DNA from 4 places in the Brenneria goodwinii genome. Region 3 is predicted to be linked to each of the others. Evidence: predicted binding sites of a transcription regulator. Region 3 holds the regulator's gene; each other region holds the start of a gene.
The links. Region 3 encodes CRP, which controls carbon source genes, mostly activating them, when cyclic AMP is high. Its sites were predicted from a motif close to ATGTGANNNNNNTCACAT; they were not measured.
Positions count from the first base shown of each region.

Region 1: a site for CRP is predicted at 3,016-3,033, ahead of ACN28R_RS23450 (iron-containing alcohol dehydrogenase). Genes of this name have one in related genera too.
Region 2: a site for CRP is predicted at 2,867-2,884, ahead of ACN28R_RS02675 (NupC/NupG family nucleoside CNT transporter). Genes of this name have one in related genera too.
Region 4: a site for CRP is predicted at 1,288-1,305, ahead of cdd (cytidine deaminase). Genes of this name have one in related genera too.

Region 1 is NZ_CP014137.1:5,292,175-5,297,847, forward strand. It holds gene ACN28R_RS23440 (phosphoglycerate dehydrogenase) at 1-756, opposite strand, end outside; gene ACN28R_RS23445 (dihydrodipicolinate synthase family protein) at 819-1,703, opposite strand; gene ACN28R_RS23450 (iron-containing alcohol dehydrogenase) at 1,740-2,876, opposite strand; gene dtnK (D-threonate kinase) at 3,092-4,405, shown strand; gene ACN28R_RS23460 (D-threonate 4-phosphate dehydrogenase) at 4,422-5,378, shown strand; gene ACN28R_RS23465 (DeoR/GlpR family DNA-binding transcription regulator) at 5,424-5,673, shown strand, end outside.
Region 2 is NZ_CP014137.1:586,624-592,296, reverse strand. It holds gene galR (HTH-type transcriptional regulator GalR) at 143-1,153, shown strand; gene ACN28R_RS02680 (D-serine ammonia-lyase) at 1,261-2,589, opposite strand; gene ACN28R_RS02675 (NupC/NupG family nucleoside CNT transporter) at 2,956-4,146, shown strand; gene ACN28R_RS02670 (heme-degrading domain-containing protein) at 4,205-4,714, opposite strand; gene ACN28R_RS02665 (MFS transporter) at 4,836-5,673, opposite strand, start outside.
Region 3 is NZ_CP014137.1:4,771,930-4,777,602, reverse strand. It holds gene ACN28R_RS21195 (OsmC family protein) at 1-368, opposite strand, end outside; gene crp (cAMP-activated global transcriptional regulator CRP) at 688-1,320, shown strand; gene ppiA (peptidylprolyl isomerase A) at 1,527-2,096, opposite strand; gene ACN28R_RS21180 (ABC transporter ATP-binding protein) at 2,320-3,096, opposite strand; gene ACN28R_RS21175 (ABC transporter ATP-binding protein) at 3,157-4,044, opposite strand; gene ACN28R_RS21170 (ABC transporter permease) at 4,016-4,822, opposite strand; gene ACN28R_RS21165 (ABC transporter permease) at 4,918-5,673, opposite strand, start outside.
Region 4 is NZ_CP014137.1:1,009,322-1,014,994, forward strand. It holds gene ACN28R_RS04455 (NAD-dependent malic enzyme) at 1-92, opposite strand, end outside; gene cdd (cytidine deaminase) at 287-1,174, opposite strand; gene ACN28R_RS04465 (CidB/LrgB family autolysis modulator) at 1,400-2,095, opposite strand; gene ACN28R_RS04470 (CidA/LrgA family protein) at 2,095-2,505, opposite strand; gene bioA (adenosylmethionine--8-amino-7-oxononanoate transaminase) at 2,624-3,913, opposite strand; gene bioB (biotin synthase BioB) at 4,009-5,049, shown strand; gene bioF (8-amino-7-oxononanoate synthase) at 5,149-5,673, shown strand, end outside.

The sequences.
Region 1 (5,673 bases), 520 kb from region 3:
GCCAGATATTTTTTGGCTGCTCAACGAATGATAAAGCGCCTGTTCGTCAACGACGCCCCCGCGGGATACGTTGATTAAATAAGCATTTTTTTTCATTTTGCCAATACGGTCCGCATCAAAAAGATGATGGGTTTCTACCGTTAACGGGGTATGCAGCGTAATAAAATCACTCTGTCGGGTTAATTCATCCAGGCTGACGAATTCAATATTATGTTTTTCGGCAAAATCGCTATCCGGATAAAAGTCATAGGCCAGCACTCGCATATTAAATCCCTGCGCGCGTAGCGCTACCTGCTTGCCGATATTACCCAGACCGACGATCCCTAATGTTTTACCATAAGCATCCGTGGCGAATATTCGCGGCCATTGGCCTGCGCGGGTTTGTTTTTCTGCCTGGGATATTTTTCTGGCGCAGTTTAATAACAGTGAAAATGCGAAATCCGCAACTGCATGTTTATTGGCATTCGGTACGTTAGTGACAAAAATATTCCTTTTCTTTGTCGCAATAAGATCAATGTTATCCACGCCAACGCCGTGCTTGCAGACGATTTTAAGATGAGGCGCATGCGCCAGTAAGGCCTCATTGACTTCGGTGAACGCGACAATCATGGCGACGGCGTCCTGCAGGTGGGGAATCAGCGCGTTTAACGGCGCATCCGCGGGCAATGCCACGAGGTCAAGCCCCTGTTTTTCAAGATCGGCAATAGGCTGCCGATCGTATTTTGCGAAAGAAGGTGAGGTTGAAATAACTTTCATTGCTATGTACCTATCTGGTGTTGACATAAGCGGTACAGCGCTTGACCGTACCGCCGATGAACTTAGCTAACGAAATGGGAAACGATCTTTTTGATGTTGTCTTCATCCTGTGCGGAGAACTGGATGGGGTAACGGCTGACGCCGACATCCTCGCCCATCAGCACCAGCGCTTTTTTCACCGCCGCCGGGGAGAACGCCACGGCATACAGCGTCTTACGCAGTTCGCTTACCTGTTCCTGCGCCTGACGCGAACCTTCAATATCGCCGGCGTGGAAGCGATGCCAGATCTGGCTAACGGCCTCGGGGGCGACGTTGGCCAGCCCGGAAATGCAGGCCGAGCAGCCGTCGACGAATCCCTGATGGATGAGCGAGTCCGGCCCGTTCAGTACGTCGAAGCCCTGTACCCCTTTCACCGCCTGCAAGTAGGCGCTCAGGCTTTCATAACTGCCCGCGCTGTCTTTAATACCGATAATGTTGGGATGATCCGCCAGGATACGGACGGTTTCCGGCGCCAGCGTGTTGCCGGTGCGCGCGGGGATGTTGTAGAGAAAGACCGGCACGGTCAGGGCATCCGCCACCGCGCGATAGTGGGCGATAAGCTCTTCTTGTTTCAGCGGCACAAAATAGGGGGTGATAACCGAAACCGCATCCACGCCCAACGCCGCGATGCGTTTACCCAGCTTGATGGTTTCACGGGTTGAGATTTCGCCAATGTGGCCGACAACCGGCACGTTGCCTGCGGCCTCGTCCACGCAGGTTTCGGTAACCGCCACTTTTTCGTCGGTATGCAAAACGAAAAATTCACCGTTGGTGCCGTTGCAGAAGATCCCATTGCCATATTTCATCTGACGTTGCACCTGATGGCGCAAAGCCGATGGATTGAATTCACCCTGATTGTCGAAAGGCGTGACAATCGCCGTTAGTACACCTGCAATCTTTTTACTCATCATTTTTCCTCATTGATTCGTCATCAAAAATGAAAACTAAAACAGCGTCAGATAGATCTCGCGCACGTCATCGGCACTCACCTGTGCCGGCACGTTTTTCATTAAACGCTGAACCTGTAGTGCGGCGTCGACCAGATAGGGCAGGTGGGCCTTTTCCACCCCGAGCTGTTGCAACGTATCCGGCAGATTGAGCCGCTTCACCAGGTCGGTGAAGTACGTCACCAGCGCCTGAGCCTTATGCGCTGAACTGAGCGTTAGGTCTGCTTCCGGCAGCAGGTCGTAGGCTTGAGCAAATTTCTCCTGTGCGGCGTTCTGTACAAAACGCATACAGGGCGCGAGCAGAATGGCGTTCGCCACACCATGGGGAATGTGGTATTTGCCGCCCAGCGGGTAGGACATGGCGTGAACCAGGTGGGTGCCGGAGTGGGCAATCGCCGCGCCGCCGTAGTAAGACGCCCACAGCATATTCAGCTTCGCTTCCAGGTTGTCTGGTTCGCGAACGGAAGTCTCAATATTGGCAAACAGCTTCTTCAGGCCAATCAACGCGTAGTTATCGCTGACCGGGTTGGCGATGGTGGCGGTGAAGCACTCGATCAGATGGCATAACGCGTCGATACCGGTTGAGGCCGCAATATGCGGCGGCATGCTGGTGGTTAATTCCGGCGCCAGCGCGACGTAATCCGGCAGCATGACGGGACTAATAATGCCGACTTTGGTTTCCTTTTCCGGAATCGCCAGAATGGCGTTAGGCGTGGCTTCCGAGCCGGTGCCCGCGGTGGTTGGAATTAACAGCGACAGCGTGCGTCGCGTGGGTTTTTCGCCGGCCAACAGCGTATCGAGCGTGACGGTATCATCACCCGCGCACAGCACCGACAGGAGTTTGGCCACATCCAGTACGCTGCCGCCGCCGACGCCGATGACCAGATCGGTGCGCGTTTGTGTGAGCTGAGCCAATATTCCCGCCACGTCATGTTGACTGGGCTCGGCGGGAACGTTATCCACCAGCAATACCTGCGGAATCGTCTGCTTCACTTGTTCGATCAGCGCCTGAACATCGGGCAGGCCGACGATATTTCCGTCAGTGACAAACAGGGCGTGCTGTTTTCCCGCCATGAGATGGCGAATATCTTGGAGTGCCCGATAGCCGCTGATGATAGTGCTATTGATGTTCATGCTATCCCCTTGTCTTTCCGTCAGAATCACGGCCCGATATGTTGTGATTTTTATCAATCAATAAGATCGTATTCACTCAATAAAAACCATCAAATGCCGCATTGTAGGGATAATTTATAGGTTAAATTCCTTTTAAATAATTTGAGATTGCTCACATATAATCAATTATGATTTAATATAATCATTATCAGCGAATTGATAACCGGGGATGGGGTATGCCGAAAGAGCAGCAGTCAGCGATTCAGGTCTTGGTGGTCGCGGATGATTTTACGGGAGCAAATGATGCCGGCGTCGGCCTGTCTCTGAATGGCGCTCTGGTCAGCGTGATATTTGATGTCGGCAAACTGTCTGCGGGCCTGCCGGGAAACGCGGTCGTTATCAATACCGATAGTCGAGCGGTTAGCGCTGAGATTGCCGCGCAGCGAACCGCCGGGGCGATTGAAGCATGGCGTGCCGCCGGAGGAAAAGGCTGGGTGTTCAAAAAGATAGACTCTACGTTACGGGGGAACTTAGGGGCTGAAACGGCCGCGGCTTTATTCGCCGCGCAGAGTCCGATGGCTTTGATCGCGCCGGCGGCGCCGGCGTTGGGGCGCATCACCCGCGGCGGGCAGGTTTGGGTAAACGGACGTCTGCTTACCGAGACGGAATTCGCCAGCGATCCCAAAACGCCTGTGCTTTCCGCCGCGGTGAGCGCCCGTCTGGCCGAGCAAACCGGGCTTCCTGTCGCGGAGGTCTCCTTAGCCGATGTGCGTCAAGCGGGTTTGGCCGGTTATCTGCAGAAGCTGTCCGACCAAGGGATCCGCCTGGTGGTTCTGGATGCTGAGCACCAGCGTGACCTGGAGAAAATCATGCATGCTGCCAGCAATTTACCCTTCTCCCCTCTGCTGGTGGGATCGGCAGGACTGAGTGACGCGCTGGCAAAACAAACCGGCACTCAGCAGCCTGTGGTTAAACCGCTGCTGGCGGTGATCGGAACAATGAGCGATATCGCTCAAAAACAGATTGAATTTGTTAATCAACGAAAAAACGTATCGATTATTAATATTAATATCAATGAGTTATTCACCGTTGATGCGCCGGACGCCACGGAACGATGGCGCCATGACGCGTTGACGGCATTGGATAGCGGGCATCACTGCATTATTCGCACCTGTTGCCGCGACAGTCAGCGGTTTGACATCGTCCGGCTATGTCAACGGCATCAACTGAACCGGCAGCAGTTGGGCGAAACCATCAGTCATTTTCTGGGGGAGTTGAGCCGAAGCATTGTGCTGAACAGCGACAGGATTAACCGGCGCCTGCTGGGCGGGCTGTATTTATCCGGCGGCGACATTGCGATTGCCGTGGCGACCGCACTGGGCGCCAGCGGTTTTCAGATTAAGGGGCAAATTGCATCGTGCGTGCCTTGGGGGCGGTTGCTGGACAGTTCGCTCGGTGACGTTCCCGTCATGACTAAAGCGGGGGGATTTGGTAACGAAACCACTTTGCTGGACGTTTTGCGTTTTATTGAGGAGAAGGTCAGTGAATAAAATTATTGCGGTAACGATGGGTGACCCGGCGGGCATTGGCCCGGAGATTATTATCAAATCGCTGGCTGAGGGAGAACTCTCTGGCGCCCCTGCGGTGGTGGTTGGCTGCGTGCAAACGCTGCGCCGTATTCAGGCGTTAAATATTGTGCCTGTTGTTGAACTAAAGGTGATCGAGAAGCCTGCCGATGCGGTGTTTACTCCCGGCATGATCAATATCATTGATGAACCGCTGGAAAAACCGGATACGCTGACACCGGGGAGCGTACAGGCGCAGGCGGGGGATTTGGCTTACCGCTGTATAAAACGCGCCACTGAATTGGCGATGGCGGGAGAGGTGAGCGCTATCGCCACCGCGCCGTTGAATAAAGAAGCGCTGCACTTGGCCGGGCATATGTATCCGGGTCACACGGAACTGCTGGCGAAGCTGACCAATAGCCGTGATTACGCCATGGTGCTGTATACCGATAAGCTGAAAGTTATTCACGTATCGACGCATATTGCGCTGCGTAAGTTTCTCGATACGCTGAGCTGCGAACGCGTTGAAACCGTGATTGCGATGGCCGATACTTTCCTTAAACGGGTCGGATATACGCATCCGCGTATTGCGGTTGCCGGGGTCAATCCGCATGCGGGGGAGAACGGCTTGTTCGGCGATGAGGAGATCAGGATCGTATCGCCTGCGGTTGAGGTCATGAAAGGCAAAGGCATTGATGTATACGGCCCCTGTCCGCCGGATACCGTCTACCTACAGGCGTATGAAGGGCAATATGATATGGTGGTGGCGATGTATCACGATCAGGGCCACATCCCGTTGAAGCTGCTGGGTTTCTATGATGGAGTCAATATTACCGCCGGGCTGCCTTTTATTCGTACCTCCGCCGATCACGGCACCGCGTTTGATATTGCCTGGACAGGAAAAGCGAAGTCTGAGAGCATGGCGATCTCAATCCGGTTGGCCATGCAACTCGCTTAATTTTAGGATGATTTTCTATGGCTAATCGGCATCTTGGTTAAATAAATGGATATCGTCGTGGGGCAAACATTGAGTGATGCTTTCCGCGTGAGCGGAGATAAAATGAAGGGGCAAAGCCGTCTTGATCAGATTATGGATTATCTGAAAAGCCATAATCTGGTGACGGTGGATGAACTTGTTACCGTCATTGATGCTTCCCCGGCGACGATTCGCCGCGATCTGATCAAACTGGATGAACAAGGCGTGATCAGCCGCACCCACGGCGGCGTCACGCTTAACCGATTTATTCCCGCCC
Region 2 (5,673 bases), 1.2 Mb from region 3:
TTAAACCTCAGGATGACGTTTGGAAAGTGGGGAGTTACTCTGGTCGTGACATCGATCACATAAGCGTCTTCTGCCTGCCGCAGAGGGAAAGATGTGTAGGTAACATCGGAATATTCAACATCCAATTGTTCAGGGAACATACATGGCCACAATAAAAGACGTCGCCCGCCTGTCTGGCGTATCCGTCGCGACGGTTTCGCGCGTCATCAACGATTCGCCCAAAGCCAGCGATGCTTCACGGAAGGCCGTACATAAGGCCATGGCTGAACTGCAGTATCACCCTAACGCCAACGCCAGAGCGCTTGCTCACCAGAGTGCGGAAACGCTGGGGCTGGTGGTGGCGGATGTTTCCGATCCCTTCTTCGGCACCATGGTGAAATCGGTGGAACAAATCGCCCAGGCGACCGGCAATTTTTTACTTATCGGCAATGGCTACCACAATGCCGAGCAAGAGAGAAAAGCGATTGAGCAACTGATCCGTCACCGCTGCGCCGGACTGGTGGTTCACGCCAAAATGGTTGCCGATCAGGAGTTGGCGACATTGATGAGCCACATCCCCGATATGGTGCTGATCAACCGCACGCTGCCGGGCTATGAAAGCCGCTGTGTCGCCTTGGACGACCGCTACGGCGCCTGGTTGTCTACCCGTTATCTGATTCAGGAAGGGCACCGAAAGATTGGTTTCCTTTGTTCTAACCACCAGATTTCCGACTCATTCGATCGTTTACAGGGTTATATCGATGCGCTGAACGAACACAACCTGAAGGTAGATGAGCGGCTGATCGCCCGCGCCGCCCCCGATGAGGTGGGAGGCGAATCAGCCATGACCGAATTGCTGAGCCATGGCGGTAACATGACGGCGGTGGTGTGTTACAACGATTCCATGGCGGCGGGAGCGCTGTCCGTGCTGAGCGATAACAGCATCAACGTCCCTCAGGATATGTCCATCGTGGGATTTGACGATGTGCTGATCGCCCGTTACCTTCGCCCCCGGCTGACCACGGTGCATTATCCCATTGCCGCGATGGCGACGCAGGCGGCTGAACTGGCTATCGCCCTGCATCAGGGAAAACCGCTGAAAGAAACGACCAACATGTTCTGTCCGACGCTGGTTCGCCGTCACTCCGTCAGCCCGCCGCGCGACAGGAAATGATGCCTTTAGTGAAATCGGTTACACTCGTTTCTATTACGCCGATCATTCACTATCGGCAGGAAAGAGCGGATATCTCATCAATTTATCGAAATCTAACGCGCTGATTATCACGTTGCCATCGCCAAATATTTCGCCATCTCGTCCGCGGGCACCATCCCGCCGCCGGTCGCCCAAACCAGATGCGTCGCCTGTTGCAGGGCTTGGCTATCGATTCCCCTAAGGCGCAGATATTCTGCGCCGGCGCATACCCGCAACGGCCCCGCCATCCCCGCCAGAGCGGAGGGTTCCAGTTGAATGTCTTCGCTATGATTGAGCAACCCGAGCAAGTCATACATCTCCCGGTCGCTCAGGGTATAAAAGCCGTCCAGCAGCCGTTCCATCGCTCTGCCGACGAAACCGGATGCCCGCCCCACCGCCAGACCATCGGCAGCCGTCAGATTATCGATGCCAAGATCCTGCACCGCAATCTCATCATGCAGCCCGGTATGAACGCCCAGCAACATACAGGGCGAATGCGTTGGCTCGGCAAAAATACAGTGAACATGGTCGCCAAACGCCAGCTTCAGACCAAACGCCACTCCGCCGGGCCCGCCCCCCACGCCGCAAGGCAGATAGACAAACAGGGGATGCTGTTTATCTACCGGTTTATCAAGCTGTTCGAACTGCCGACGTAAACGGTTGCCGGCCACGGCGTAACCCAGAAACAGCGTACGCGAATTCTCATCATCAATAAAAAAGCAGCGAGGATCCGACTCCGCCTCTTTACGCCCCTGCGCCACCGCCACGCCATAATCCTCAGCGTACTCCACCACATTCACTCCGTTATCACGCAGCTTTTGCTTTTTCCAGGCGCGCGCATCGGCAGACATATGTACGCTGACGCTGAACCCCAGCTTGGCGCTCATGATGCCAATCGACATGCCCAGATTGCCGGTTGACCCCACGGCGATACGGTATTGACTGAAAAACCGGCGGAAACGATCGGAATAGAGAATCCGGTAATCATCATCCAGGCTGAGCATACCGGCCTCCAGCGCCAGCTTCTCTGCGTGGGCCAGCACCTCATAGATGCCGCCGCGCGCCTTGATGGAACCGGAAATCGGCAGATGGCTATCTTTTTTTAACCACATCTGACCGGGAATCGGTTGCCGATAGCGTTGCTCCATCGCTTGCTGCATCGCAGGAATAGCCACCACGTCAGATTCAATAATGCCCCGCGCGGCGGCGGTTTCCGGGAAAGCCAGACACAGATAAGGCGCAAAGCGTTGCAGCCTGGCCTGCGCATCATCGACATCCTCTGCCGTAAGTCCGACATAGGGCAGCCCTTGTTCCAGCGAGGCGACATTGGGATTAAACCAGGTGACGTCGTCCAGATCGATGAGGCGCTGAACCAAAGGATACTGCCTGACAAGTTTTTCAATTTCGGTCTTAGTCATCGCTTTTCTCTTTAATCTCACAATGTAGGCCGGCAAGCGGCGCGAAAACGGACGGCGCCGCGCATCTATGCTTGCAATGACTGCGCCACGTCAATAATCCATAACTCTCGGTTATGACGCGTCGCCCCTCATTATCAAGCCCGACTGCTATTTTATGTGCGTATTGATGGAAATCTCGCCATTATTCGCAGGTATCAAAATAATGAATGAATAAAAATGTAGCGATAACAAGACGCGGCATTTAGTTTGCACAATAATCCAAGATATAATCGCGCTTTTGTGTTCTTCATCTCATTTTTAGTGCACCCGTTACATAGAATGACCTGGAAAACCTGGCCGGCCTCATATTTTGGAGCAAACATGTCCCTGTCACATATTGCACAATTTGCATTAGCATTGGTTGTTGTTGCTGTTTTGGCGTTACTCATTTGCCGCGACCGTAAAAGCATCCGTATCCGGTTCATCATCCAGTTGCTGGTTGTTGAAATTCTCCTTGCCTATTTTTTCCTATACTCGGATATCGGATTAGGGGTGGTAAAAGGCTTTGCCGCTCTGTTTGATAAATTACTTGGTTTTGCCGGTCAGGGAACCGATTTTGTCTTTGGCGATATGGTCAACAGTGATAAAAACCTGATCTCGTTCTTCTTCAAAGTCCTCTGCCCCATCGTCTTTATTTCCGCCCTGATCGGGATCCTGCAATACATCAAGGTATTACCGATTATCATCCGTTTGATTGGCACCATCCTTTCCAAAATTAACGGTATGGGTAAACTGGAATCATTTAACGCCGTCAGTTCATTGATCCTCGGACAGTCTGAAAACTTTATCGCCTATAAGGATATTCTGGGCAAGATGTCTGAAAAACGCATGTACACCATGGCGGCAACGGCGATGTCGACAGTTTCCATGTCGATCGTCGGCGCCTACATGTCGATGCTGGATTCCAAGTTTGTCGTCGCCGCCTTGATACTGAATATGTTCAGCACCTTTATTGTGCTGTCGCTCATCAACCCATACAGAGTTGACGGCGAGCCTGAATTGCAACTGGGCAATATTCATGAAAACCAGAGTTTTTTCGAAATGCTGGGCGAATATATTCTGGCGGGCTTTAAAGTCGCGGTGATCGTTGCCGCCATGCTGATTGGCTTCATCGCGCTGATTGCCGCCATCAACGCGATCTGTAGCGCTATTTTCGGCGTCAGCTTCCAGGACATTCTGGGCTATGTGTTCTATCCGTTTGCCTGGGTTATGGGCATCCCCGCCAATGAAGCCTTGCAGGTTGGCAGCATCATGGCGACCAAACTGGTTTCCAACGAATTCGTGGCCATGCTGGAACTGCAAAAAGTCGCCGGTGAGCTCTCCCCCCGCAGCGTTGGCATCCTGTCCGTATTCCTGGTTTCTTTTGCCAACTTCTCATCTATCGGCATCATTGCCGGCGCAATCAAAGGGTTGAACGAACATCAGGGCAACGTGGTTTCCCGCTTTGGCCTGAAACTGGTATACGGCTCAACGCTGGTGAGCATCCTTTCCGCTTCTATCGCCGGACTGGTGCTGTAACTCTCCTCATGCCCGTACACAAGACAAGCCCCAGGGATGGGGCAAGTAACCGGGCGTCTCAAACGACGCCGGACGATAGCAGCGACTGAACGGTTTGCGGATCCAGACCGGCAAAACGAGCCAGCACGCCAACCAGAAAATCGTGGTCATCCCGGTGGGGAGCGCCGGAAACCGCCACGCTGCCGATGATCCCGCCATTTTTGACGTGTAACGGAAAACCGCCGCCGAAGGCGGCATAGTCGCGCTCATTCACGCCATAACGCGCCGACAATGTTGTCTGGCGAGTCTGTAACATCAGATTGGCGGCATATGAGCTCATTTCCAGCAGGTCGACCACGTTACGTTTGCGGCGCAGCCAATCAACGTTTTCCGCCGTCGAGCCCGGCATGGCATAGCTGAACCAGGTTTGATGATTCACGGTGATATCGATCGCCAATGACAAAGACTGGCGCTGCGCCTGATTTTTAATCGCCTCGCCCAATGACCAGGCCAGTTCTCGATTAAAGGCTGGTAAAACAATCAGTTTTTGCTGTTGCTGACATAATTCGAATTGTTGCTGCACATTCATAACCTCCCCCTTATTTATCATGACGGGCGTTCTGTCCGTTACCCTTCGGGCCGCCGCAGCGGCGATTTTTCATACCGCCCGGCCGTGGCGGCGAGTCGTCCTACGCCGCGGCCGGATCCCGTTAGGTACGCTCAACGCTGCCGAGCGGCTTTACCCCGCGTTTTTTCCCCTGACCGCCAACGGCCATATCACAGTGTTTCGGCAACATGCAGGTGATGAGTCCGGCAATAACCAGGGAGACAGACAGTACGCAAACCGCCGTCGCCTGCCCGAAGAAGTAGAGCACCACGCCCACCAGATAAGGTCCGCAGAAGCCGCCGAGATTCCCCAATCCGTTAATCACCCCGCGCGCGCCGCCGGCGACTTCCGGAACCGCGATACATCCGGGAATCGACCAGAAAGGTCCGGTGGCCGCTTTCAGGAAGAAACCGCATACCACCAGCGAAATATAGGAGGCGACCGGATGGTTTCTGAAGATGACCGAACAAATCAACCCGGCGGCGAAACAGAATAGCGACAGCATAATGAATAGACGGCGTTTACCGGTCTTATCCACCAGCACGGAAATGGTGTAGATTCCCAGGATGGTTGCAACGAACGGCAGGATGGCCAGGATCCCGACGGAAGCCATACTACCGCCGGTCAGGTTCTTCAAAATGGTGGGCAGCCAGAGCGTATAGCCGTAGTCCCCGGTCTGATAAAAGAAGTTCAGGATAATCAGCTTCACCAACCCGTTATTCAGAAAGACTTCTTTTAACGGCGCATTGGTCACCGGCGCGATGTTCATACGCGCTTCGCGTTCACGGGTCAGTTCCGTCACCAGATAATCGCGTTCTTTCGCAGACAGCCATTTGGCCTCTTCCGGGCGATCGCTGATAACAAACCACCACAGCACCATGATAATAGCCGAGAGCACGCCTTCCAGAATAAACAGCCAACGCCAGTCAAGCATATTAATG
Region 3 (5,673 bases):
ATCGCTTTACCCAGCATCAACGCCACTGAACAATACCGCTCCGCAGATAACGCGACCGCACGCTCTACGGCTTTATCAGTCAACCCTTTGCCCGTTACGATAAAATGCAGGTTGATATGGGTAAACAGACGAGGCGACTCCGTTCTCCGCTCCGACGTCAGCTTAACCTCACAGTCGGCAACGTCATTACGCCCTTTCTGCAGTATGGATACCACATCGATCGCGCTGCATCCGCCAACCGACATCAAAACCATTTCCATCGGACTGGGGGATTTATCCCCTGAATTTCCATCCATTAAAACCTGATGTCCTGAAGCTGATTCGCAAAGGAATGTTAAGCCTTCAACCCACTTCACTCGAGCCTGCATGCTGCCTCCGCTAAAAAATTTTTGAATATTTATATCGTTACTGTACAAAATTATCTTATAACCAGAGCTTTATCATGCTGAAATGAGACAATACAAGACACGTCCCTCAAGGTGTGTTAAAAACAAGAACAGAATCTGCCTTATTCTGGACAAACTCAGATGCCGGGGAGATGATGACGTCGCCAGATAAAGGTTTTCAGTATATTCCCTGACGTCGTTCTGCCTACACTGAATTTGAACTTTTAACAGTAAATACGCCGTACAGGGAACTCTGAGCCCTGTGATTTGCGCAGTGACTGACAACAGAGGATGATATCGAATGGTTCTCGGCAAACCGCAAACAGACCCGACTCTCGAATGGTTCCTTTCTCATTGCCACATCCACAAGTATCCATCGAAGAGTACGCTTATTCACCAAGGTGAAAAAGCAGAAACGCTTTACTACATCGTGAAAGGCTCTGTCGCAGTGCTGATCAAAGATGAAGAAGGCAAGGAAATGATTCTCTCTTATCTGAATCAAGGGGATTTTATCGGCGAACTCGGCTTGTTTGAGGAAGGTCAGGAACGCAGCGCCTGGGTTCGGGCGAAAACGGCTTGTGAAGTTGCTGAAATTTCTTATAAAAAATTCAGACAACTGATCCAGGTGAACCCTGATATTCTGATGCGCCTGTCTGCTCAGATGGCCAGCAGACTGCAGGTAACGTCAGAGAAAGTCGGTAATCTGGCTTTCCTTGATGTCACGGGGCGTATCGCTCAGACATTGCTAAACCTGGCGAAACAACCAGATGCCATGACCCACCCTGACGGCATGCAAATAAAAATCACACGTCAGGAAATTGGCCAAATTGTTGGCTGTTCACGTGAAACCGTGGGGCGGATACTTAAAATGTTAGAAGATCAGAACCTGATTTCCGCACATGGTAAAACAATAGTCGTCTACGGTACCCGTTAAACCGGCGTATTAGCATGACCCTACAACAAAAAAGCGTGAGACTTATCTCACGCTTTTTTTTATCCGATATATTTGTCGGCAATAATATAATGGTTTAAAAACGGATAATTAATAAAACAAATAACGCATTGCCATTAGCCTGAGCGAATTCTTCGAACCCGCTCAGATTTATTGGCTGGAAATAAACCACCGCCCGAAAATACGCCTCAGGGCAGGACTTTCGCTGACTGGATCACGATCGGTTTGGTTGGCACATTCTGATAAGGGCCGACGTTTTCAGTCTGAACCTGGGCGATTTTGTCCGCCACTTCCATCCCTTTGACCACTTTACCAAACACCGCGTAGCCAAAATCGCGCTGACCATGATCGAGAAACGCATTGTCGGCGACGTTAATGAAAAACTGGCTGGTCGCGCTGTCTTTTTCCGCCGTACGCGCCATCGAAATGGTGCCGCGCAGATTGCGCAACCCGTTATCCGCCTCGTTGGCGATCGCCGGGTTAGTCGCTTTCTGTTTCATATCAGCGGTAAAACCGCCGCCCTGGATCATAAAGCCGGGGATCACTCGATGAAACGTCGTCCCGTTATAAAAACCGTTATTAACGTACTCGACAAAATTCCTCACCGATACCGGCGCTTTTTGATTATCTAATGCCAGTTCAATGTTTCCTGCCGACGTCGTCAGCAAAACATGCGTTACGCCGTTGGCGGCGAACGCCGGAGAAAAAGCCGTAAGTGAAATAAAGGCCGCCGCAGCAACCAGAGTACGTTTGAGCATGAGAATTCCTTTTTGAAGAAACCGCTTACAGAAAGCGTAGTGATTGTAAATATCCACACTCCTTAACGCTACCCATTTACCTTTTTTTACGTACAGATTACTTATTTTAACCAATTGTTAAATGCAAGCCAGGTTCTTACCTTATCTTATGATGCGAAAAGGACTGACGTTACAGCCAGTCCTCTTCGTTTTGTCGCCGATTTACGCACGAAACGTTATCACGTTATCCCATGCGTTCCGAGCGCACCGCCAGATCGCGGCTATACTGGCGGCTGGCATCCACCAACATGGCAGTATAGGCATTCTTCGGCGTATCGCGGGTTAAATCACTGATATCCAGCGTTTCCAATATCCGGCCATACTGCATCACCGCCACTTTATGACACAGATGAGAAATCACGCCCAGATCGTGGGTTACCAGCAGATAGGTTAATTTCTCCTGCTGCTGCAGCTCAACCAACAGATTGAGGATTTCCGCCTGCACCGAGACATCCAGCGCCGAAGTCGGCTCATCCAGCAGCAGCACCCGCGGCTCCAGAATCAATGCGCGGGCAATGGCAACACGCTGGCGCTGCCCTCCGGACAACTGATGGGGATAGCGGCGGCGGAACGATGCCCCTAACCCCACTTTCTCCAGCAACGCGTCAATACGGTCATCCCGATGGGTGAAACGGTGAATCAGTAACGGCTCTTCAAGGATGGTTTCCACCGTATGACGCGGGTGCAGCGAACCGTAGGGATCCTGAAAGACCATTTGCACCCGGCGGCAACGAGCTTGATCGATGCGGTGCGCCAGTTGCTGCCCATCAATCAGCAAGCTGCCCTGCCAGTGATTAAATAACCCGGCCAGACATTTCAGTACGGTGGTCTTCCCGGAGCCGGACTCCCCAACCAGACCGAAAATCTCGCCATCGCCGACGGTAAGATTAACGTCATACAGCACCTGATTCTGCGCACTTCCCTGCCCAAAAGACAGATTAAGGTCATTCACTTCAATCATGGGCCTGCTCAAGTTCGAGGGCTGGCTCAGATGAATGGTTTCGGTCGCCATAAAAACTCCTTACTCGTTAATCCAGGCAGGATCGCGGTTCATTACCGGCAGGCGCGGACGCGGATGGTCGATATCCGGCAATGAATTCAGTAACCCGCGGGTATAGGGATGCTGCGCGTTATCAAGATCGGCCGCGGCAATCGACTCCACCACCCGACCGGCATACATCACCAGTACCCGATCGCAGAAACTGCGCACCAGATTGATGTCATGGCTGATAAAAATCAGCCCAAGACCGCGTTCTCCAACCAGATCGTCAAGCATCGCCAGCACCTGCAAACGCACGGAAACGTCCAGCGCGGAGGTCGGTTCATCGGCAATCACCACTTCAGGTTCGGTAATCAACATCATGGCGATCATAATGCGCTGCCCCTGCCCGCCCGAAATTTCATGCGGATACAGTCCGTACACGCGTTGCGGCTGGCGAATGCGCACCACATCCAGCATTGCCATCACTTTTTCTTTGGCGTCGTTGCGTGAAACCTTGTGATGCGCGAGATAGGCCTCGGCAATTTGGTCGCCGACGCACACCACCGGATTCAATGAATATTTGGGATCCTGCATAATCATGGAAATCCGCTTGCCGCGAATCTGGCGCATCCGCGCTTCATCCGCGTTAAGCAGGTCGGTATCGCCAAAGCGCAGCCGATCGGCGGTAATCCGCGCACTGCGCGGGTGCAACCGCAACAAGGCGCGCCCAACGGTGGATTTGCCGGAGCCGGATTCGCCGACGATCGCCAGCTTTTCACACCCCAGCGAAAAGGAAACGCCGCGTACGGCATCGGTCACCACGCCGCCGTTGACGAAACTTACCCGCAGATTTTCAACATCCAGCAGGTTGCCCGCCGCCGAAGCGCGAGGGGACATGTTATTCAGTTCTGGGATCGAGGATGTCACGTAGGCCGTCTCCAAGAAAATTGAACGCCAGGCTGTTTATCAGAATCGCCAGCCCCGGAATAGTCACTAACCACCAGCACTCCATCATGTAGCGGCGACCAGCGGAGATCATGGTGCCCCACTCAGGATCGGGCGGCTGCGCGCCCAGTCCCAGGAAGCCCAGCCCCGCGGCGGTCAGAATGATGCCCGCCATATTCATGGTGATACGGATGATCACCGACGGCAGGCACAGCGGGACGATATGATGCAGCAGGATACGGATAGAGGAAGCGCCCTGTAATTTCACCGCGGAGACAAAATCCGCATGGCGCAGCGACAGCGTTTCCGCCCGCGCCAGACGGGCGACGGGCGGCCAGGCAGTCAAGGTAATGGCAATCACCACGTGCTCCAGCCCCGGCCCCAGCGCGGCGACGAAAGCCAACGCCAGCACCAGACTGGGGAAAGAGATGAAGATATCGGTAATCCGCATCAGCACCGTATCAACGATGCCGCCGTAATAACCGGCGACAACGCCTAATAACAGGCCGATAGGCCCGACGGTGACCGACACCAGCGCCACGATATACAACGTGATGCGGGAGCCATAAACCAGACGGCTGAAAACATCCCGCCCGAACTCATCGGTGCCGAACCAATGCGCCGCGCCCGGCGCCTGTAGCGCGTTGGACAGATCCTGCGCCAGCGGATCGTGGGTCGCTATCCACGGCGCAAATAGCGCCACCAGCATCAACATCAGCACGATGGCGCTGCCGATGGCGGTCAGCGGATTGCGCATCATCAGCGATAAAAATCCCAATATGCGTAAGCAGCGTAACTTCAGGCGGCCGTCACGCTTTTCCGGTAGCGCACTGAGTACCGGTCCAGAGGAAATACTCATGCGTTGGTCCTCGGGTCAAAGATTTGATACAGCATGTCCGCCAGCAGATTAAGGGTGACGAAAATCAGCCCCACCAGCAAGACACAGCCCATAACCGCATTCATATCGCCCAGCAGCAGGCTGCCGGTAAGATAGGAGCCGAACCCCGGCCAGGAAAATACGGTTTCGATCAACACCGCCCCTTCCAGCAGGGAGCCATAAGCCAGCGCGACAACCGTCAGCAACTGCACCAGGATGTTACGAAACGCGTGCGCCCACACCACACGGAATTCCGTCAGTCCTTTTACCCGGGCGGTGATGATGTATTCCTGCGAGAGTTGCGCCAGCATGAAGCTGCGCGTCATACGGCTGATATAAGCCAAAGAATGGAAACCAAGAATGGTGGCGGGCAGCAGCAGGTGATTGAGCGCGCTGCGGAATACCTCCCAATTGCCCTCCAGCATGGCGTCAAGCAACAGCAACCCGGTACGGTTTTCCACCAGCCCGTCATAGGCCATGTCCACCCGTCCGGCGCCCCCCACCCAGTTAAGCCAGGCGTAGAAAACCAGCAGCCCCATCATCCCCACCCAGAATATCGGCGTGGAATAGCCGGCCAGACTGATGAAACGGACAATATAATCCGCGACTTTTCCCCGTCTTGCCGCCGCCAGCACGCCCAGCGGCACGCCTAGGCCGGCGCCGACGATAATCGCCATCGTGGCGAGTTCTATGGTGGCGGGAAAGACACGGATAATGTCGTCGACTACCGGACG
Region 4 (5,673 bases), 1.6 Mb from region 3:
GCGCTGCCTTTATTCAGTAGGGGAAATTCAAGAAGTATTGGACCAGCATAAGGGATGTAGAGGGGACGCTTGCTTTCATATTCTAATTCCATGACTTTTTTACTCTTTTGGTGACGGAAACGAATTTAGGTGATAATGCGAAATTATTGCAGTCCCGATCTTAAATTACCCGTAAGATATGTACAGATAATGTTAATTAAAATAGTTACATATGACTTGCATCAAAAAATATAAAAAGCTGTAACGATTCAACAGCTTTTAATTAACGTCTTTCTTAATGCGATTATTAATCGACGAAATGTAATGTGACATTTTTACAGCCTAGCTCAGTTAATATGGCTTTGGACATCGTCCATTGGCTTATAACGGCGTTACGGCGTTCGACAACGGCAGCGCGGCGTATTTCCGTGTGTTTTGCGCCAGCCAGATTCATCAGATTAAGCGCGGCCTGCAACGGGGGAAGGCTGGGATTGAATGCCGCATTTTCGGCGTAACGACCGCTATAGATAGCGCCGTCGGCCGTTTCCAATGCGACGCCGCTTATGGCCTGACTGTATGGCGCGTGGCTGCGGTTGGCGGCATCCAATGCGGCAAGGGTTAAAGGGTCATTATCCGGCAGCGTATAGGCGTGGTTGATTTCATCCATTAGCAGCGAGCTGACGTTCAGATCGACCGGGCCAAACGAGTCAGGAAGATAATGGCTGAGCAGCGTAGGTTGACGCCCCGGTAATTGAATACGCAAAGAAGACGCGGCGTTCAGTTCATTCATAAACTGCCGGCAGTGGCCGCAAGGCGTGTAGTTCACCGTTATCGAACGCAGCCCCCGCTCATTGCGCAGCCAGGCGTGGGTGATGGCGCTTTGTTCGGCATGTACCGTCTGTTGCAATTGCATCCCGCTGAATTCCATATTGGCGCCGAAATAAAAATTGCCGCTCACCCCCTGAACTACCGCGCCCACGTGGAAATGAGAAATGGGCGTCAGCGCGCAGGCGGCTGCCAGCGGTAACAGCGCAAAAGCCAGCTCATTGCTATCTAACCGGGCGGCATCGCTCAACATTTTCACCTCGCCGGCGGTCAGCATGGCGGTAAAATCCTGCCCGTCCAGAATGGGTTTAAGGGCGGATTGCAAACGGGTCGGCAACTGTTGAAAGGCGTCATTGAATCGTAGATGCATGGCGGTTTATCTCCTTGAACCAATACAGGGCACCATAATAGGAAGGCGATAGCGAATAATATAGTGATGTATATCTCGTTATTTATGAAATGATTGAAACAAATATTATCGATATGAGGTTTAGATCACATATTAGCGGAAGGTTACCGCGATTGGCGCGGGATGACGGAACGGTCTTCAAGGTTAAAGGGCCAAGCCCCTTAACCCATGTGGAAAGCCGGACGGTTATTTAAAAAACGCCAGCAGGATAGGAAAAATGAAGGGGGCGAGCAGCGAGGTAATAATCCCGCAGATGACCAGCGCCAGTGAGCTGAATGCCCCTTCCTGAAAATCGACCTCGGCGCAGCGTGCGGTGCCCAAGGCGTGTGAGGCGGTACCCATCGACAGACCGCGCGCCGCTTTGGTTTTAATGCCGACGCGATCGAACAGGCTATGGCCGGTTACGGCGCCCACGATACCCACGAAAATCACACAGACCGCGCTGATGGCGGGAATGCCGCCGATCGAACTGGCTACCGCCATGGCGATCGGCGTCGTCACGGATTTCGGCAGCACGGAGGCGGCGATTTCCGTCGATGCGCCCAGCCATAGGGCGACCAGCGTCCCGGAGATGATGGCGGCGACGCTGCCGATAAAGCAGACGCTGATGATGGATTTCCAGCGCGCCCGAATCTGGTGAAGCTGCTCATACAGCGGGAAGGCCAGGGCGACGACGGCGGGTTGGAGCAGATTGTTGAGCACTTCGCTGCCCTTAAAGTAGTGCTCATAAGGAATATGCAATAGCAGCAGCAAAGGGATGATAATGGCCATCGAAACCAGTAACGGGTTCAGCAACGATATTTTTGTCCACGCCGCCAGCTTACGGGCGGCAAAAAAGACCAACAGCGTCAGTGGCAATGACCACCATATGTAGGCGAGCATTATTCTTTATCCTTGGGTAATAACTCTTTTTCGCCAGCGATAGCATGTTCTTTCTGCATAAGCTGCGTACTGAAACCGACGACGATCATTGCAAAGAAGGTGCTGACCAGACAGGAGATGACAATCGGGCCGAACTGTTGGCTGAGCAGATCGTAATAGTTCATGACGCCCACTCCGATCGGCACGAACAGCATCGCCATATGGCGAATAAACATATGGCAGCCGGGCCTGACCCAGTCTGACGGCAGGATCTGTGAAGCGAGAAGCGCGAATAAAACCAGCATGCCAATGATGCTGCCGGGAATAACAATCGGGAGTAGCGCGGATATCGCATTGCCTGCCAATAGGCAGAGATAAATCAACGCGAAGGCACGTAAATACTGCCAGCAAAGAGTGATCGCATTACGCATGGGAAAGTCCTGATTAACTGATGGGATAATCATAACGCTAATATAATTAGTGTGCCACCGATCACAACTTCTCCGTCTCCATTAATGGGATCGCCGCATTAATCAGGGGATATTTTGTTCATTGGTTAAATAGATCTCGCTCGGATACCGCCTCGGCGATTGCATCGGTAAGCCGGCGCAACTGCTCCGGTTGAATAATAAACGGCGGCATAAGATAAATGAGTTTACCGAATGGACGGATCCATACGCCGCGCTCAACGAAAAAGTGTTGTAGCCGCGCCATATTAACCGGGCGGCGTGTTTCCACTACGCCAATTGCGCCCAGCACGCGCACATCCGCCACCGCGGGGGCATCGGATAAGGGCGTCAGCGCCTGGCGCAACTGTTGCTCGATAGCCGTGACCTGCTGCGGCCAGCGGTTCTCCGCCAGCAGCGCCAGGCTGGCGTTGGCCGCCGCACAGGCCAGCGGATTGCCCATAAAGGTCGGGCCATGCATAAAGCAGCCCGCCGCGCCGTTACTGATGGTCTCCGCCACCTGCCGGGTGGCGAGCGTGGCGGAGAGCGTCAGGTAGCCGCCGGTCAGCGCTTTCCCCAGGCACATAATATCCGGCGCGATCCCCGCATGTTCACAGGCGAACAGCTTGCCGGTCCGGCCAAATCCGGTGGCGATCTCATCGGCGATCAGCAGAAGGTTGTATTGGTCGCAGAGTTCCCGTACCTGTTGCAGGTAACGCGGATGATAAAAGCGCATGCCGCCCGCGCCTTGTACGATAGGCTCCAGCACGATCGCCGCCACCTGCTGCGCGTGTTCGGCCAACTGAGCGCGCAGCGGGGCGATATCCTCTTCGCGCCAGACACCGTCAAACCGGCACTGCGGCGCGTCGACGAACAGATGTTGGGGCAGATAGCCCTGATACAGGCTGTGCATCGAGTTTTGCGGATCGCAGACCGACATCGCGCCGAAGGTATCGCCGTGATAGCCGTGGCGCAGCGTCAGAAAACGCTGACGATTTTGTCCGCGCGCCTGCCAGAACTGCAACGCCATTTTTAGCGCCACCTCGACGGCTACGGAGCCGGAATCCGCCAGAAACACGCATTCCAGCGCCTCGGGCGTGATCTCCACCAGTTGCCGGCAAAGCGCCACCGCCTGCGGGTGGGTGATACCGCCGAACATCACATGCGACATCTGCGTCATCTGCTGCTGCAGCGCCTGATTGATGGCCGGATGGTTATAACCGTGGATCGCCGCCCACCAGGAAGACATGCCGTCTATTAGACGGCGTCCATCATCAAGCTGGAGCTCGGCGCCCTCGGCGGCGACAACCGGATAGCAGGGCAACGGCCGGGTCATTGATGTGTAGGGATGCCAGATATGGCGTTGGTCAAAGGCGAGATCGGCAGGGGTCATCATCATCTTACGTAAACTAAAATAGCACTGAGTTGGTTGACAGTATAAAGGGTTAATTTAAACTGACGAAGTGTTTTTATTTTGGAGATGCCAACATGGCAGACCGCATTCACTGGACGCTTGAGCAAGCGCAGAATCTCTTTGATAAGCCCTTTCTGGAACTGATGTTTGAAGCCCAGCAGATCCACCGCCGGCATTTTGATCCCCGGCAGGTGCAGGTGAGTACGCTGCTGTCGATTAAAACCGGAGCCTGCCCGGAAGACTGTAAATATTGTCCGCAAAGCTCCCGCTACCACACGGGAATTGAAACCGAACGGCTGATGCAGGTGGAGCAGGTTCTGGCCTCCGCCCGTCAGGCGAAAGCCGCGGGCTCGACCCGTTTCTGTATGGGTGCCGCCTGGAAGAATCCGCATGAGCGCGACATGCCGTATCTGGAAAAGATGGTGCAGGGCGTAAAAGAGCTGGGGATGGAAACCTGTATGACGCTGGGAACGCTGAACGGCGATCAGGCGGAGCGTCTGGCTTCTGCCGGTCTGGACTTTTACAACCATAATTTGGATACCTCGCCCGAGTTCTACGGCAACATTATCACCACCCGCAGCTATCAGGAGCGGCTGGATACGCTGGATAAAGTGCGCAACGCCGGTATCAAAGTGTGTTCCGGCGGCATTGTCGGTTTGGGGGAAACGGTACGCGACCGCGCGGGGCTGCTGGTGCAGTTGGCTAATTTGCCCAAACCGCCGGAAAGCGTGCCGATCAATATGCTGGTTAAGGTAAAGGGGACGCCGCTGGCCGATAATGAGGATGTCGATCCATTTGATTTCATTCGCACCATTGCCGTTGCCCGCATCATGATGCCGACGTCGTACGTGCGCCTGTCCGCCGGACGCGAGCAGATGAACGAACAGACGCAGGCGATGTGTTTTATGGCCGGCGCCAACTCCATATTCTATGGCTGCAAGCTACTCACTACGCCCAATCCCAAAGAGGATAAAGATTTGGCGCTGTTCCGCAAGCTGGGGCTGAATCCGCAGCAGACCGAGATCGAATACGGGGATAATCAGCAACAGCAGCGGCTGACGCAGCAGTTGACCACCCACGCCGATACGGACCAGTTTTACAATGCAGCCGTATAAAACAGTGCCGCCGTATAAAACAATGCAGCCGGATAAAACAGTGCCGCCGTATAAGGGACATCGCCGCTGCAAGGCGGACAAAAAAGGGCGGACGAACCCATGAGTTGGCAGCAGCGTATTGCGTTGGCGTTGGAAAAGCGCCGTCAGGATGACGCCTATCGGACGCGGCAAGCGAATCAGGGAGGGAATAGCCGCTGGTTGGAACTGGACGGACAGCGCTACGTCAACTTTTCCAGCAATGACTATCTGGGCTTGAGCCGTCACCCTGACATTATCCAGGCCTGGCGGCAGGGGGCCGAGCGCTATGGCGTCGGCAGCGGCGGTTCCGGCCATGTCACCGGCTATACCGAAGCCCACGCGCGGCTGGAACAGCAACTGGCCGACTGGCTGGGGTATCCGCGCGCGCTGTTGTTCATTTCCGGTTATGCGGCGAATCAGGCGGTGGTGGCGGCGTTGACGCAGACGGGGGACCGTATTCTGGCCGACAGGCTGAGTCATGCCTCGTTGCTGGAGGCCGCCGCGCACTCGCCGGCGACCTTGCGGCGTTTTACCCACAATGATGAAGAATCGCTGCGGCAATTGTTGGCAAAGCCGGTCGCGGGGCAAACGCTGGCGGTAACCGAA